DNA from 3 places in the Roseibium sp. RKSG952 genome. Region 3 is predicted to be linked to each of the others. Evidence: riboswitches for the same ligand, from Rfam matches in the RefSeq annotation. Region 3 holds a riboswitch; each other region holds the start of a gene.

Region 1 (5,664 bases), on a different contig from region 3:
GAGCGGCGCGAAGCATTCGATCTTGCCGGTGTAGCTGACCCGACCCTTTATGAAGACCCCGATTTCTGGCGCGCGGCGATTGAAGGAAAGCAAGACTGATGTTCCGGATCACCAAAGAGTTTCACTTCTCTGCCTCACATCAGCTGGGCCACCTGCCCGAAACGCATCAATGCGCGCGGCTGCATGGGCATAACTATATCGTGGTGGTCGAACTGGCCGCAGCCGAATTGAATCGGGACGGTTTTGTTCGGGACTATCAGGAACTGAAGCCACTCAAAACCTATATCGACGACAGCTTTGACCACCGGCACCTGAACGATGTGATGAACGAAATCTCAACCGCTGAGAACCTGGCGCGTCACTTCTATGAATGGTGTTCAGCCCGCTGGCCAGAAACGGCGGCCGTCAAGGTGTCTGAGACCCCTAAGACCTGGGCGGAGTATCGACCATGAGCTTGAGGATATCCGAGATCTTCGGCCCCACTGTACAGGGCGAAGGCGCACTGATCGGCGAACCGACAGTCTTTGTCAGGTCCGGCGGATGTGATTTTCGTTGTTCGTGGTGCGACAGCCCCCATGCAGTCGACAGCGACTATCGTCAAGACTGGACCCCGATGAAGGCCGAGACGGTCTGGGCCGAAGTCCAACGCCTGTCCGGCGGGCAACCATTGACCGTTTCGCTGTCAGGCGGCAATCCGGCCATTCAGGATTTCGCCCCGCTCATCGCACTGGGCAAGGAACATGGCTACGGATTTGCCTGCGAAACCCAGGGCTCGATCGCCAAGCCGTGGTTCTCAGATCTCGACATGCTGATCCTGAGCCCCAAACCGCCAAGCAGCGGAGAAATGATGGATTGGAGCCAGTTTGACGCCTGCTTGGCTGCGCGCCCAACCCGTACCGTCCTGAAGATTGTGATCTTCGATAGTGCTGATTTCGATTGGGCGCGCGAAGTCGCAGATCGTTATCCGGATCTGCCGCTCTATCTTCAGCCCGGAAATCCGAACAGCGATCCAACGGAACCCATCGACCTGGGTGAAACGACAGGACGATTGGAATGGCTAATCGACACAACACTGAACGCACGATGGTTCAGACCCCGTATTCTTCCCCAGCTGCATGTACTTGTCTGGGGCAATAAGCGCGGCGTCTGAGCAAAGGAGAAACACATGAGTGACAGCATCTACAGCAATCTCACCCAGCTGGGCGGCGCAACGCAAATGCCTGCCAGCCCCGAAGAGGCCGAGCTGGAGCGTGTCCAGAACCCGCAGGCGGACGTGGACTACAACGTTCGCTTTACGGCACCCGAATTTACCTCTCTCTGCCCGATGACGGGACAACCCGACTTTGCACATCTGGTGATCGACTATGTACCGGGTGAGTGGCTGGTTGAAAGCAAATCACTGAAACTGTTCCTGGGTTCATTCCGGAACCACGGTGCATTTCACGAGGATTGCACAATCTCGATCGCACGGCGTTTGACGGAGTTCCTCGAACCCCGCTGGCTGCGTATTGGCGGATACTGGTATCCGCGCGGGGGCATTCCGATTGATGTGTTCTGGCAAACCGGTGCGATGCCCGAAGGCGTCTGGATTCCCGATCAGGGAGTGCCACCGTATCGCGGGCGCGGCTGAGCTGATGATGCGGGCGAGGCAATCGAGCGCTGCGCCCGCATATTTGACTATGACACAGAAAGCCGGATAGATCGCGATATGGCTCAGCACCCTGTTTTCTGGACGTTTCGTCGGTGCCCTTATGCGATGAGGGCGCGCCTCGCGCTGGTCAGCGCGGGTGTAAAGGTCGAGCTGCGTGAGATCCTGCTGCGGGACAAACCACAGGCTTTTCTTGATACTTCAGCGTCTGGGACAGTGCCCGCTCTTCGAACCAATGACCAGGTTCTGGATGAGAGTCTGGACATCATGATCTGGGCTTTGGAACAGAGCGACCCCCAACAGTTGCTCGATATGCCGAAGGAAGGTTGGGAGCTGATCTCAACCAATGACGGCCCGTTCAAGAATGCACTGGATCACACCAAATACGCCACGCGATATCCCGATCTGGACGAAGAGGTTGAGCGGCAAAAGGCGGCCACCTATCTGACCGTCCTTGACCAAAAACTGGATGGGCAGGCGTGGCTGTTCGGAGATCGACCAACGATTGCAGATCTGGCAATGCTGCCATTCGTGCGCCAGTTTGCAAATATTGACCGTGTGTGGTTTGACGCTCAGCCTTGGCCCAACCTTATCAGATGGCTGGACCAATTTCTGACTAGCGACACTTTCGGGCAAATCATGCACAAATACGCCCCTTGGTCAGAAGATGATGTGCCGATTTGGTTCGGAACCTCAGACGCTGTCTCCGACCTATAACTGCCGCAACTGCGAACCGGTTTTGAACACAATCACCGGACCTGTGATTGCTGTGATTGTTTCACCGGTATTTATCGGATGGTAAGTCGCGCGGGGTGGTCGTGCGCCATCATCGATGTCGCGTTGCACCCAATCCCGCTCCTCCATCATTCGCAAGGACTGTGAGAGGGCGCGATCAGTGATCGTCAGCAGGTTTCGCCTGATCTCGTTAAAGTGGCTCAGTTCATGAAGGGTCGCCAGAACGGGCAACGTCCATGAGCGCCGAAGCAGATCCTGATTATCTTCGCTGGTCGCAGACAGGATCTGATTGGCGAACCGGGCTGCCACTGCACCACGCTGTGTCAGTCGAAATTCCGGTCGCAACGGATGGCCGTAGCCCGGGTTTCGCTCAAGCAATCCAATTTGGATGAGATGATCTACACTCTGAGAGAATGACGTACGGCCCGCGCCGGTTGCAGCCAACAATGGCGCCTGCCGCCCAGGGACACCTTCGTGAAGATTGGAAAGAATGGGCAGGGCCCACGCCCGCGAAGTGATGTTGACAAGTGCATCAATGTACATAAAGTATAGTTACTATATTTTACCTTAAAAGGAAAGATGATGCCGCTCATTTCCCTGGAAGAAACCATAACAATTGCGCTGTCGGTTAAGGATCGTCACGCCAGCGCCGATTGGTACGAGAGCATGCTTGGCTTCAAAACGCTTTATCATGCAGATGAGGCAGGTTGGTCAGAGCTAGAAACCCTGACCAAGGGCGTAACCCTTGGGCTTGGTGAGCACACCAAACCCGCGCCCGGAAACTGCGTCCCTGTATTCGGCATCGCCGACCTAGACAGCGCAAGGCAAAAGCTAGAACAGGCTGATGTTCAGTTTGACGGCCCAACAGATGTAGTCGAAGGCATGGTCAAGACGGCGACATTCTATGACCCCGACGGCAACGCCTTCATGCTTGCCCAAGATTTGACGGGCGGGTCCTGAGGAATTGTAGACCCAAGGATCGTTGCCGAAGTTGCGGCAACGGTCTGCAATTAATGTCAGATATGAGCAATTTGTGAGCGCTACCTTTCGGTTCGTGCACCCTGGGTGACGCGATTATAGTTGTAATCGGGTCTCCATCCTCCTAATCACAGCTTCACCTCGGGGTGCGTGGCCTGCCGCGCTGAGATGCCTATCAGGCGAACCCGTTGAACCTGAACCGGCTAGAACCGGCGGAGGGAAAGGTGACGGTTTCATCCATCCTTACCCTCTCGCCGCAATGGAGGATGATATGAAACATCTGCTGATTGCTGCGGGATTACTGAGTGCAACTTCGGCTATTGCCGCCGACAAACCTCAGCTGACCGTATACACCTATGACAGCTTTGTCTCGGACTGGGGTCCGGGTCCGCAGGTCGAAGAAGCTTTTGAAGCGGTCTGCAATTGCGATCTGAATCTTGTTGGCGTTGAAGATGGCGCCGCCCTGCTGTCACGTATCCGGCTTGAGGGCGAAAACTCGGAAGCTGACGTGGTGCTGGGACTGGATACCAGTCTGATCAATGCAGCCAAGGAAACCGGTCTGTTTGCACCCAGTTCCGTTACAGCTGACTACGCGCTGCCGATTGAATGGACCGACGACGTTTTTGCGCCCTACGACTGGGGCTATTTCGCATTTGTTCACAACGCCGATTACTCGGCCCCAGCGAATTTCCGTGAATTGGCGAACAGCGAGACAAAGATCATCATTCAGGATCCACGTTCTTCCACACCCGGCCTTGGTCTGTTGTTGTGGGTGAAGGCGGCCTATGGCGACGAGGCACCCGAAATCTGGGCTGGTCTTGCAGACAATATCGTAACAGTCACCAAAGGGTGGTCCGAGGCCTATGGCCTGTTCCTCGAAGGTGAATCGGATATGGTCCTCAGCTATACCACCTCTCCGGCCTATCACCTGATCGCTGAAGAAGACGCTTCGAAATCGGCAGCTGTCTTTGACGAAGGCAATTACATGCAGGTTGAAGTGGCAGGGAAACTCGCCGGGACTGATCAGCCGGAACTGGCGGATCAATTCCTGGAATTCATGGTTTCGGATGCGTTCCAGCAGATCATTCCTACAACCAACTGGATGTACCCGGCAGTGACCCCGGCAGCTGGGTTGCCCGAAGGGTTTGAAACCCTGACCATTCCGGAAAAGGCTCTGCTCTTTTCACCCGATGAAGCCGCCGACGTGCGGGATCAGGCACTTGCAGAATGGTTGAGCGCGCTCAGCCAGTAAGCCCATTGCCGGGTATCGGCGCGGCTGCCCTGGTCGCCGCGCTGATACTGGGCACACTGGCCGCAGTCACCCTGCGTGCCGAAGCAGGCGGTGGATTTGGTCCGGCCGACTGGGCTGCCCTGCGTTTTACACTTACTCAAGCGATACTTTCCGCGCTGTTCAGTATTGGATTGGCGGTTCCGGTTGCACGAGCACTCGCCCGGCGACGGTTTCCCGGGCGTCGCGCGCTGATTGCGCTGCTTGGCGCGCCGTTCATTCTTCCCGTTATTGTTGCGATAATCGGATTGCTGCAGGTCTTTGGTCGGGCCGGCTGGATCTCTGATATATTGGGTTATTTTGGCTTCGCACCCATTCGTATCTACGGCCTGCATGGCGTGGTATTGGCCCATGTATTCTTCAATTTGCCCCTTGCCACGCGCCTCATCCTGCAGGGATGGCAAGAAATTCCGGCCGAGCGATTTCGCCTCGCTGCTCAGTTAGGCTGCAACGGAGTGGCCATGTTCCGGTTGATCGAGTTGCCGATGCTGAAACGGATTTTACCGGGCGTGCTTGCGGTAATCTTCGCCATTTGCCTAACCAGTTTTGCTGTTGCGCTGACTCTGGGTGGCGGGCCCCGTGCGACCACAATCGAACTCGCGATCTATCAAGCCTTTACCTATGACTTTGACCTCGGCCGTGCTGCACTGTTGTCGGCGCTACAACTGGCCCTGACTGCCGCTGCAGCTTTGGCCGCCCTAAGGTTTTCTCACAGGGACGGCTTCGGCACCGGGCTGGATCGCCCCATCCGCCGGTGGGACGGCGGCGCGCCCATTGCCGATGCCTTATGGATCATCGCAGCGGCCGCGTTCCTGCTGCTTCCTTTGGCATCTGTTGTGATTTCAGGTTTTGCTGGTCTCTTCGAAACGCCAGCTTTGGTGTTCCGCGCCGCATTGACCTCGGTCATGGTGGCGGCCGCGAGTACTGCAATCTTGCTGCTGCTGGCGCTGCCCATGGCCACTGCTGTCGCGACAGGGCGATATGGAATTGTTGAGCTCAGTGGCATCCTCGGGCT
Region 2 (5,664 bases), on a different contig from region 3:
CCTTCTGTTCACGAGGTTGAGGCCGCGACGAGGACGATCTCGCCCGGCCAATCTGGTTGAATACGTTCAGCAGCGCGCCATGCCCGCAGGCCGGTCGTGCAACACAGGGCCAGTCTTTTTTCCTTGTTAGGCTCTGATATGAGATCTTCAGGAGTCGTCCGTTTGGCACTCGGATGAATAAACTCCGGCGCCTCCGCCGCATCCCTTAGCTCAACAATCACGTCGGCCTCGCTCAGCTGACTGGCGGAAACAAAGCGGAATGCCTGTGCTGGCTCGGGTGCTTGATCAAAGCGAAATCCGGTACTGTGGAACGTACGCGCATCGAACTGCACGAGATGCCCGAGGGGGCTCGGCTCAAGACCAAGGATGACGCTCAACGCCATCTGCGCCTGAAGCGAACCCAACATCGCAACCACGGGACCCAGCACCCCTGCTGTGGCGCAGCTTGCGCCACTATCAGGAGCTTCGGGGAAAACCGCGCGCAATGAGGGGGCTCTGCCACAGAACCCACCGACATATCCCGACAGCCCCAGAACAGACGCGCTGATCAGGGGTTTTCTCAGCTCCAGGCAACTGTCTGACAAGGTGTAGCTGGCCGCGTAGCTGTCCGCGCAGTCCAACACCAAATCATGTTTGGATACCAAGTTTGCCACGTTTTCACTTGTTAGAGACTGATTCAAATCAGAGATTTCGATTTCTCTGTTTAGTTCCCGGCAACGCTGAGCAGCCACCTCTGCCTTTGAGCGGCCGCAGTCTTTCTCTGTAAACAAGGTCTGACGATGGAGGTTCGATTGCTCGACGACATCCCCATCCATCACCGTCAGATGTCCAACCCCCGCCCCGGCCAACAAAGGCAAAGCAGGTGCTGCCAAACCACCAGCGCCGATCACAAGAACCCGCGATCTGGAAAGGCGTTTCTGCCCATCATCTCCAACCTCGGGCAGGATCATTTGTCGGGAATAACGCGTCATTTGCAGACCTCGATCCATTCACGCACACGCCCTTCGGGGTCGTCGTTGAGAGTGATGTCGGTGACAACTGAAACGATATCCGCGCCAGCCTCGAATACGCCGCGCGCGCGTTCGACACTCATGCCGCCAATACCGACCAAGGGGATGTCACCTACCCGTGCTTTCCATTCGGTCACCCGCGGCAAGCCCTGTTGATGCCATTTCATCTTTTTCAGGATGGTCGGGTATACAGGGCCCAGCGCGACATAATCCGGGCCCATTGCCAGGACGCGCTCGAGCTCGTCATCATCATGGGTTGAAACACCCAGTTTCAGACCGGCCTTGCGGATCGCCCTGAGATCGGCGTCATCCAGATCTTCCTGACCCAGGTGGATCCAGTCACAGCCTGCTTCGATAGCTGCCTGCCAGTAGTCATTTACCACCAGCACAGCACCATGTTCGCGACACAAGGCTTGTGACACTTCAACTTCGCGACACACGACGTCGTCTGGCTGATCCTTGATGCGCAGCTGTACCAGCTTGACGCCCAAAGGCAGCATTCGGCGCAACCAGTCAGAGTGATCAAAGATTGGATAAAATCGATCAAGGGTCATGACAGGAACGCCTTTCCAATAACGGGAGTAGAGGCCTCGGCCATGTCGCGCGCTTCGATCGGATCGGCCTGATGGGCCAATTGTCCGGCCTGAACCGCCAGCGCCATCGCCTTGGCCATCGCAGCCGGATCGCCGGCACGGGCAACGGCTGTGTTCAGAAGGACGGCATCAAAGCCCAGCTCCATTGCATGCGCCGCATGGCTTGGCAGACCGATGCCTGCATCAACAACCAAGGGCACATCCGGGAATTCAGAGCGCATGGCACGCAATGCGTATTCGTTGTTCAGCCCGCGACCTGACCCGATTGGCGCGCCCCAGGGCATCAGGACCTCGCAGCCGGCGGCCAGCAAGCGTTCTCCGACGATCAGATCGTCCGTTGTGTAAGGGAACACCTGAAACCCATCCTCGGTCAGGATACGAGCGGCCTCGACCAGCTGAAACACATCCGGCTGCAGGCTGTCCGTGTGACCGATCAGTTCCAGCTTGATCCAGGGCGTATCAAACACCTCACGTGCCATATGAGCCGTGGTAACTGCCTCTTTGACCGTGTGGCATCCAGCCGTGTTCGGCAAAACCAGCACGCCAAGCTCACGGATCATGGTCCAGAACGTCTGTCCCGCGCCGCCCGCCCCTTCACGGCGGAGCGAAACCGTGGCCACGCCTGCTGCGCTTTGGCGAAACGCCTGTTCCAGAATGGCAGGGCTGGGATATTGCGCTGTTCCCAGCATCAGGGGGTTTGGTAAATCGGTGCCGTAAAACCGTTTCATGCTCAGCCCCCCTGCATTGGTGCAACAACTTCGATCCGGTCGCCTTCGGCCAGTTTGTGGGCAATGCGCAGACTGGACGGGACGAAATCTTCGTTCACTGCCGTGGCAACGCGACCAGAGAACCCGCATTCCTTCAGTAGTTCAGACAAGGTTTCCGCGCGCACGTCGCACGATTCACCGTTAAGGACGATCTTCATCAACCATCTCCGAGTGTTTGTTTTCCAACGCCAGATCGGCAACGCCCTGAGCCAATGCAGGCGCCAGCAGATAGCCGTGGCGATAGAGGCCATTGGCATAGATTGTCCGACCCAGTCGCCGGATGCGTGGCAAGTTGTCGGGAAAGGCTGGGCGAAGATCGACACCGATTTCCAAGACCTCAGCTTCTCCGAAGGCCGGATTCAGGGCATAGGCCGCGCTCAGCAGCTCCAGCATCGAACGCGCAGTGATGCGGCTGCTGTCCTCGGATTCGATCATCGTCGCGCCCAGCATGTAGATGCCGTCGCCGCGCGGCACGATGTATAGCGGCATGCGTGGATGCAGCAGGCGTACGGGGCGGTTCAACGCCACATCCGGGCAGCGGATCACCAACATCTCACCCTTCACGCCGCGCAGATCGTGCAAGTACTCACGCGCATGCAGCCCGCGGCAGTCGATTGCATTCTCCAACTTCGCAGGTGCGAGTTTCTGATGAAACTCCACCCCCTGTTCGCGCAGCTGACGATAAAGATCGTTCAGCGCCTGCCGGGGATCGACATGCGCCTCTGCGCTAAAATGCAAACCCTTTCCGAATCCATGTAAATCAGGCTCTAATAAAGCGATTTTTGCCTGTCCGACCTGTTCAAAACCTTCGGTACGACACGCGAAACGACGCAGATCCGGCAAATCCCGGACATTGGCAACAACGAGGGTACCTTGTCTGTGTACCTGCGTCCGGTCCGCCCACCAATCGATGGCCTGCTGACCCAGTCGCAGCACAGGTTCCTCGGCGTTCTCGTATTCGCACCATGGTGCCAGCATGCCACCAGCCCACCAGGAACACCCATGTGGGCCAGGCGGGCCGCCAGGATCAAAGACCTGAACACGTGCGCCACGGGAAACCAGTTCGCTTGCAACCGCCAGACCGGCAACACCGGCACCTATGACCGACCAGACCGTCACGCCGACCAGACCTGATGGAAATGGTGCACCGGACCATGGCCCTGCCCTATGCAAAGGTCATCCGCGCGGGCAATTGCGCCCTGCAGATATCCATGCGCCTGAGTCACTGCTTCTGTCAGGTTCAATCCCTGTGCAAGTCCGGCGGCAATCGAGGATGACAAAGTGCACCCGGTGCCGTGGGTGTTTCTTGTGGATTTGCGAGGCGCTTTGAAATCAGCCACTTTACCCGACGCATCAATCAGTAAGTCGTGGCAGATTTCGCCCTCTCCATGACCGCCCTTCATCAGAACGGCACGTGCACCCATCTCACAAAGGCCAAGACCTTGGGCGATCATATCTTCGGGCGTTCTGGCTGCGGTTTGTTCCAGCAGACAGGCAGCTTCGGGCAGGTTGGGCGTTATCACCGTTGCACGGGGCAACAGCACGTCACGCAAGGTCTGAACCGCCTCAGCAGCCAACAAGGCGTCACCGGATTTAGCGACCATCACCGGGTCGAGCACCACCGGACCTTCGAAACCAGAAATCCCCTGAGCCACTGTCTGGATGATTTCGGGCGTTGCCAACATCCCGATTTTGATCGCACCGACGTCGAGGTCGCTCAGAACCGCTTCGATCTGCGCGGAGATCACCTCCAATGGAATGCCGTGTACCGCGGTCACCGCCTGAGTGTTTTGCGCCGTCACTGCAGTCAGAACGCTGGCGCCATAGACACCCAGCGCAGACATCGCCTTGAGGTCGGCCTGAATTCCGGCACCACCTCCGCTGTCCGATCCTGCGATTGTCAGGGCGATATGCGCCATGTCGTTGCTCCATATTCAAAGGGCAACGGGCATGGAAAACGTCTGTGCACTAAGACCGTTCCCTACGCCGGTATTGCCCGGATCAGGTTCGATGGGTTAGCGCATTCACGCCTCTCAGCCCTAAGACAGGGCACCCCAACGGTTCGGGCGGACAATCTCAGGGCTTGGACCGGGTTTCAAGGGCCAATCTGAGCCGGTTTCAGATCAAACTGGACCTAAGGAACAAAAAAGCCGGCTCTGACGAACCGGCCTGACATTCTTGATTGCTGGGCTCTTAGCCCTTCATCCCATCCCAAAAGGATTTGACTGATGAGAAAAAGCTCTTTGACTCCGGATGGTTGTCTTCGCCCAGATCCTCGAACTCACGCAGTAGTTCTTTTTGACGGCTGGTCAGGTTCACCGGGGTCTCGACGGCCAGTTCGATGAACATGTCGCCAACTCCGCCACCACGCAGCGCGGGCATACCCTTGCTACGCAGACGCATCTGGCGGCCAGACTGGCTGCCGGCCGGGATCTGCACGCGACCACGACCACCATCGATGGTCGGTACTTCGATCGAACCGCCCAGCGCGGCCTTGGCCATGCTTACCGGAACGCGGCAGTAAAGGTTTATGCTGTCACGCTCGAACAGCTGATGCTGCGCGACTTCGACAAATATGTAGAGATCACCCGGAGGGCCACCGCGCATTCCGGCCTCACCCTCGCCAGCTAGGCGGATACGAGTACCGGTCTCAACACCAGCAGGGATATTGACCGAAAGAGCACGCTCTTTTTCAACACGGCCCGCGCCGTTGCAGGATTTACAGGGGTTCTTGATGATCTGACCGAGGCCCGAACAGGTCGGACAGGTTCGTTCGACCGTGAAGAAGCCCTGTTGCGCCCGCACCTTGCCCATACCCGAACAGGTCGGACAGGTTGTTGGCTCAACACCACTTTCCGCACCGGTGCCATCACAGGATGAACAGGCCACGGCAGTGGGTACATTGATAGTTTTCTGCAGGCCGGAATAGGCTTCTTCCAGCGTTACGCGCAGGTTGTAGCGCAGGTCCGATCCACGTGCCGCGCGACGTCCACCGCCGCCACCACGCTGGCCACCCATGAAATCGCCGAACAGATCGTCGAAGACATCCGAAAACGCGCTGGAGAAATCACCAGAGCCAAATCCGCCACCGGGACGACCACCGCCACCCATGCCATTCTCAAACGCAGCATGACCGAAGCGGTCATAAGCAGCTTTTTTGTCGGCATCACGCAGCACATCATAGGCCTCGTTGGCCTCTTTGAACTGCGCTTCAGCATCCGGATTGTCCTTGTTGCGGTCTGGATGAAGCTCTTTGGCTTTTTTGCGAAAGCCCTTTTTGATTTCATCCGACGA
Region 3 (4,770 bases):
CCGCGTCACGCCTGCCAGAATGTCTCGCAAAATCAGAATCGACCAGCGGTCGGAAAGAATATCGGCGCAAGCGCCGACCCCGCAGTAAGTCGTATCCACGTCGCGCCAATCCGTCGTCATCACATCCCCTCTTGGTGATTTCCATCGCAAACGCATCCGGACTGTTCCTCCGCCAACAGCAAGATGCAGATGCCTCTGTAATTCCGGTCCGGTTTCCAGGTCCACGGTTTTCTTGAAGTCCCTTTGCGCCCGGTTTCCTTAAAAAGGCCTCGCCTTCTTGCCTCATGCCTGCACTGCTGCAGCCAATCCGGATCGGCACCCGTCCCCTCAGGCTTAATCCATTACACTGTTCAAAAATACCTTGCTACATATTTTGAAGTCAGATAAACCGATCTCCGGACCCATCGGAATGCCCTGCAGCAATCAATCAGGACCCGCGCATGATGACCTATTCAATCGCAAAGACCGCATGCCTCGTTGTCGACCCGTTGAATGACTTTCTCTCCCCCTTTGGAAAAGCCTGGCCGATGTTGCGGCAAGTCACCAGGGAGACGCGCCTTCAAGAGAAGATGGGCCAAACCCTGCGTTTGGTCCGCTCCCGCGGTATTCAGGTGGTCTTTGCCCCCCATGAAAGGTACCGGGGCGGCAAGCGCCCGGACCGCAAATACCTGCATCCCTCGCAGTACCTTCAGGGCGTGTTCAGAATGTTCAGCGCACGCGGGTTTGGCGGCCGGTTCCATAAGGATTTCCGCCCGAAGGACGGAGATATCATTGCGAGCGAGCACGCTTGCTCAAGCGGTTTCATCGGCACGGACCTCCAGGACCTGCTTCAGGAACGCGGCATCACCCACCTGATCATCGTCGGTATGCTTGCAAACACATGCATCGAATCCACCGCCCGCAGCGCGGTCGATCTGGGATATCACGTGACCCTCATGCCGGAGTGCGTCGCGACGTGGACGCATGCGGATCAGGCCGCTGCCGTCGATCATTCCTACAAACAACTCGGCCACCAGATATTGAGCCTCGGCGAGCTGGAAGCCGCTCTGGAAGAAAGAGAGCCCGCACATGCTTAGCGCAGCCCTGAACCGAATGAATGCGGCCATTCTCCGCCGCAAGACAGATTCTTACCGCCAGTATCCGTCCGGAAAGACCGCAGTGATCATGGTCGATGCAATTCCGGCGTATCTGGCGGACCAGGATGGCCTGATCCGCAAGATAAAGCAGATCATGGATTTTGCCAGACACCGGGGCATGCCGGTCATCTTCAGCGATTTCGGGGGGAGCCGGCCTGCAAGGGACCTTGTCCCCGGCGTAAAGCGGTTGTTCGACCTTCTTGAGAAAGCCGATGCCGAAGCGACCACATCTGCAGCCTTTTGGCACGGGGAAAGTCCTTTGACACACCAAAGACAAAGCCTGAGCGCGTTTTTTGACGGAACACTTGCAACGCAACTGAGTAAATCCGGCATCGAACATGTGGTTCTGGCAGGTGCCTTCGCCGACTTGTCGGGAGACTCAACGGCGCGCCACGCATCCGAACTCGGTTTTCATACAACGGTCCTGTCAGACGTATTCGGCGCTACGAGCAAAGGCGCACATGCCGCAACACTCGGCATCACCCTGCCCCGGCTGGTGCATCAGGTCACGACTGCAGAATCGTGGCAGCGCGACGTTCTGGCGTAATACCAACCGCTCGAATTATTGACCTTTTTGACCTGGTTCTCCGCCGGTTCGGCCAGGAGAGTTTCAAAGGACGATGCGGGACATCATTCGAGAAACTGGACGCCGTGCGAACCGGCGGAAAACCGCCTGGCGGTGCGCAGCGCCCTTGACGCTCAAGCCCTTGTGCAAAAATCGCAAAGTAAGCTTTTCAAGGCACAGTCCGCCTTGAAGGGCTTCCCAAAAAATGAGCGCTTCAGATTGACCTGCTTACATCGTTCAGCACTTCTAAATAGAGCTCACCGGTTTTGCGCGCAGGAGATTTTCGATCTGCAAGTTCATTAGAAATCCCGCTGTTCCTGTGTCATGGCGGCAGGACGCAAATACCAATGCGTGCATAACCAGCTCCAGCACCCTTGAAGATGAGCCGCCGAGCCCTTACCCTAGGGGCGTTGCAGGGGAGTCCCGCCGTTTAGGGGACTGAGAGGCTAACAGGACGGATGTCCGGTGAAGCGACCCTTTGAACCTGACCCAGTTGATACTGGCGTAGGAAGCCCGGTCCCGAGCCTGACGGTTTGTCCGTCTGGTTGTTTCATGTCGCAAGTATCATCTTGGGGCCCCGTCAGTTTCCCGTGCCAAATGTCCGCTGTGTCTTTTTAAGCCAGCAGCTTGAGGAGCACCGGCATGACGTCACATTTTCCTTCCCCGGACCCGTCAAAGGTCCCGGCCATCACAACAGGCCCCCTTCCCGCTTCGAAAAAGATTTTTGTCGACGGCACACTTCATGACGGTGTGCGCGTGCCCATGCGCGAAATCTCGACCCATCCGACCGCCGGCGAACCGCCGCTTCCGGTCTATGACAGCTCGGGCCCCTACACCGATCCGGAATTTGTGCCGGTTATACGCAATGGCCTGCCTGCCTTGCGCTCGGACTGGATTGCCCGGCGTGGCGACACGGAAAGTTATGAGGGCCGCGAAACCAGGCCCGAAGACAACGGCTTTGCCCGGGGCGACCATCTGGTCCCAGAATTCCCTGCAAAACGCGCGCCCCTGAAAGCGGTATCGAGGGAGGCTGTCACCCAGCTCGCTTATGCCAGGGCCGGGATGATCACGCCGGAAATGGAGTTCGTGGCCATCCGCGAGAACCTGAAGCGCGAAGCCGTGGCCAGCGAACGCGACGGCGAAGCGTTCGGTGCCAACTTGTCCGATATCGTCACGCCTGAATTTGTCCGCCAGGAAATCGCGGCAGGCCGCGCAATCCTGCCCGCCAACATCAACCACCCGGAACTGGAGCCGATGATCATCGGCCGGAACTTCCGGGTCAAGATCAATGCCAATATCGGTACCTCTGCCGTCACCTCATCCATGGAGGAAGAGGTCGAAAAGATGGTCTGGGCAACCCGCTGGGGTGCCGACACGGTGATGGATCTGTCGACCGGCCGCAACATTCACAACACACGGGAATGGATCCTGCGCAATTCGCCGGTGCCGATTGGCACCGTACCGATCTATCAGGCGCTGGAGAAGGTCAAGGGCATCGCCGAGGACCTGACCTGGGACGTATTCCGCGACACGCTGATCGAACAGGCCGAACAGGGCGTCGACTACTTCACCATTCACGCAGGCGTGCGCTTGCACATGGTTCCGATGACGGTCAAGCGGGTAACCGGGATCGTGTCGCGCGGCGGCTCGATCATTGCCAAATGGTGTCTGCACCACCACAGGGAGAGCTTTCTTTACGAGCGGTTCGACGAGATCTGCGACATTTGCCGCGCCTATGATGTCAGCTTTTCTTTGGGCGACGGCCTGAGGCCGGGGTCCATTGCCGATGCCAATGACGAAGCCCAGTTTGCCGAACTGGAAACCCTTGGCGAACTCACCAAGATTGCGTGGGCCAAGGACTGTCAGGTGATGATCGAGGGGCCGGGCCACGTCGCCATGCACAAGATCAAGGAAAACATGGACAAGCAGCTTGAGTGCTGCCACGAGGCCCCGTTCTATACCCTGGGCCCGCTGACGACCGATATCGCACCTGGTTACGATCACATCACCAGCGCCATAGGGGCTGCGATGATCGGCTGGTATGGCTGCGCCATGCTGTGTTATGTCACGCCGAAAGAACATCTCGGTCTGCCGGATCGCGAAGACGTCAAGACCGGCGTGATCACATACAAGATCGCAGCCCATGCCGCCGACCTCGCCAAAGGACTGCCGGGAGCACAGGCGCGTGACGACGCACTGTCACGGGCGCGTTTCGAGTTTCGTTGGGAAGATCAGTTCAACCTGGCGCTCGATCCGGAAACCGCGCGCGATTTTCACGACCAGACCCTGCCGAAGGAAGCACATAAGGTGGCCCATTTCTGCTCCATGTGCGGGCCGAAATTCTGCTCCATGCGGATCTCCCACGACATCAGGACCGAAGCCCAGAAAGAGGGCATGGAAGCGATGGCACAAAAGTACCGCACCGGCGGAGATCGCTACATGCCCGTGACGGAACCGGCCAAAGCCGGATAGAAGACCACGGCTGTTCCCCGCAGCGCTTTCGCTGCGGGGAACTTCAGAATTTCAACCGGTGCCGGTTTGGGTTTTCCCTAGATACCGGTTTCAACTTCTTTAAAAATCATCCAGATCAATTCGCGCAGCATTCAGTGAATGACTATCTTTGCCAGAGGGAGGCACAAACCGTTTGCCAGCAAAGGTATCGCCCCATGAAGTTCTATTCGGTAATGGAAGTCACACCCAAAAACGATGACTGGCTTCAACCATCCATTGAGGCCGCCAACAGGCTTGTTCCCAAGCATGGCGGAAAATACTTGGCCCGGACCAAAACCCACGAACAGCTGGAAGGTCCGGAAGAGCAGGCAAGCATCCGCATCCTGATTGAATGGCCGTCACGGCAAGCCGCCCTGAATTTCATGGATGACCCGGAATACAAGCCCCATCTTGAGGCGCGGACCAAAGGCTCAACGAGCGTCCACTTTTTGCTGGAGGGGGACATTCTCTAACCGGTCGGCATCCCACAGAAAACAAACACTTCCCGCCATCTCAGGCCGGCTTGGGTTTTTCATCTGCGTGACATGCCGCGAACACCGGCAACTGTGGGCGGCAAAA

The links. A riboswitch is a leader RNA that binds a small molecule or an ion and turns the genes downstream of it on or off. The one in region 3 is predicted to bind thiamine pyrophosphate.
Region 1: linked by a shared signal. The riboswitch ahead of thiB (thiamine ABC transporter substrate binding subunit) and the one ahead of thiC (phosphomethylpyrimidine synthase ThiC) in region 3 are both predicted to bind thiamine pyrophosphate.
Region 2: linked by a shared signal. The riboswitch ahead of thiD (bifunctional hydroxymethylpyrimidine kinase/phosphomethylpyrimidine kinase) and the one ahead of thiC (phosphomethylpyrimidine synthase ThiC) in region 3 are both predicted to bind thiamine pyrophosphate.

What each region holds. Positions count from the first base shown of each region.
Region 1 covers NZ_SMMF01000960.1:22,908-28,571, reverse strand. Annotated here, with positions in the region: gene queC (7-cyano-7-deazaguanine synthase QueC) at 1-99, shown strand, start outside; gene queD (6-carboxytetrahydropterin synthase QueD) at 99-452, shown strand; gene queE (7-carboxy-7-deazaguanine synthase QueE) at 449-1,150, shown strand; gene queF (preQ(1) synthase) at 1,166-1,630, shown strand; gene E1297_RS41330 (glutathione S-transferase) at 1,709-2,365, shown strand; gene E1297_RS41325 (helix-turn-helix domain-containing protein) at 2,360-2,827, opposite strand; gene E1297_RS41320 (VOC family protein) at 2,966-3,343, shown strand; TPP riboswitch at 3,494-3,600, shown strand; gene thiB (thiamine ABC transporter substrate binding subunit) at 3,633-4,613, shown strand; gene E1297_RS41310 (thiamine/thiamine pyrophosphate ABC transporter permease ThiP) at 4,589-5,664, shown strand, end outside.
Region 2 covers NZ_SMMF01000941.1:46,059-51,722, reverse strand. Annotated here, with positions in the region: gene E1297_RS28485 (ThiF family adenylyltransferase) at 9-971, opposite strand; gene E1297_RS28480 (thiamine phosphate synthase) at 968-1,564, opposite strand; gene E1297_RS28475 (thiazole synthase) at 1,561-2,331, opposite strand; gene thiS (sulfur carrier protein ThiS) at 2,334-2,528, opposite strand; gene E1297_RS28465 (FAD-dependent oxidoreductase) at 2,512-3,489, opposite strand; gene thiD (bifunctional hydroxymethylpyrimidine kinase/phosphomethylpyrimidine kinase) at 3,486-4,289, opposite strand; TPP riboswitch at 4,332-4,437, opposite strand; gene dnaJ (molecular chaperone DnaJ) at 4,564-5,664, opposite strand, start outside.
Region 3 covers NZ_SMMF01000715.1:522-5,291, forward strand. Annotated here, with positions in the region: gene E1297_RS04575 (helix-turn-helix domain-containing protein) at 1-120, opposite strand, end outside; gene E1297_RS04580 (cysteine hydrolase family protein) at 441-1,076, shown strand; gene E1297_RS04585 (cysteine hydrolase family protein) at 1,069-1,683, shown strand; TPP riboswitch at 2,114-2,214, shown strand; gene thiC (phosphomethylpyrimidine synthase ThiC) at 2,344-4,173, shown strand; gene E1297_RS04595 (DUF1330 domain-containing protein) at 4,368-4,664, shown strand.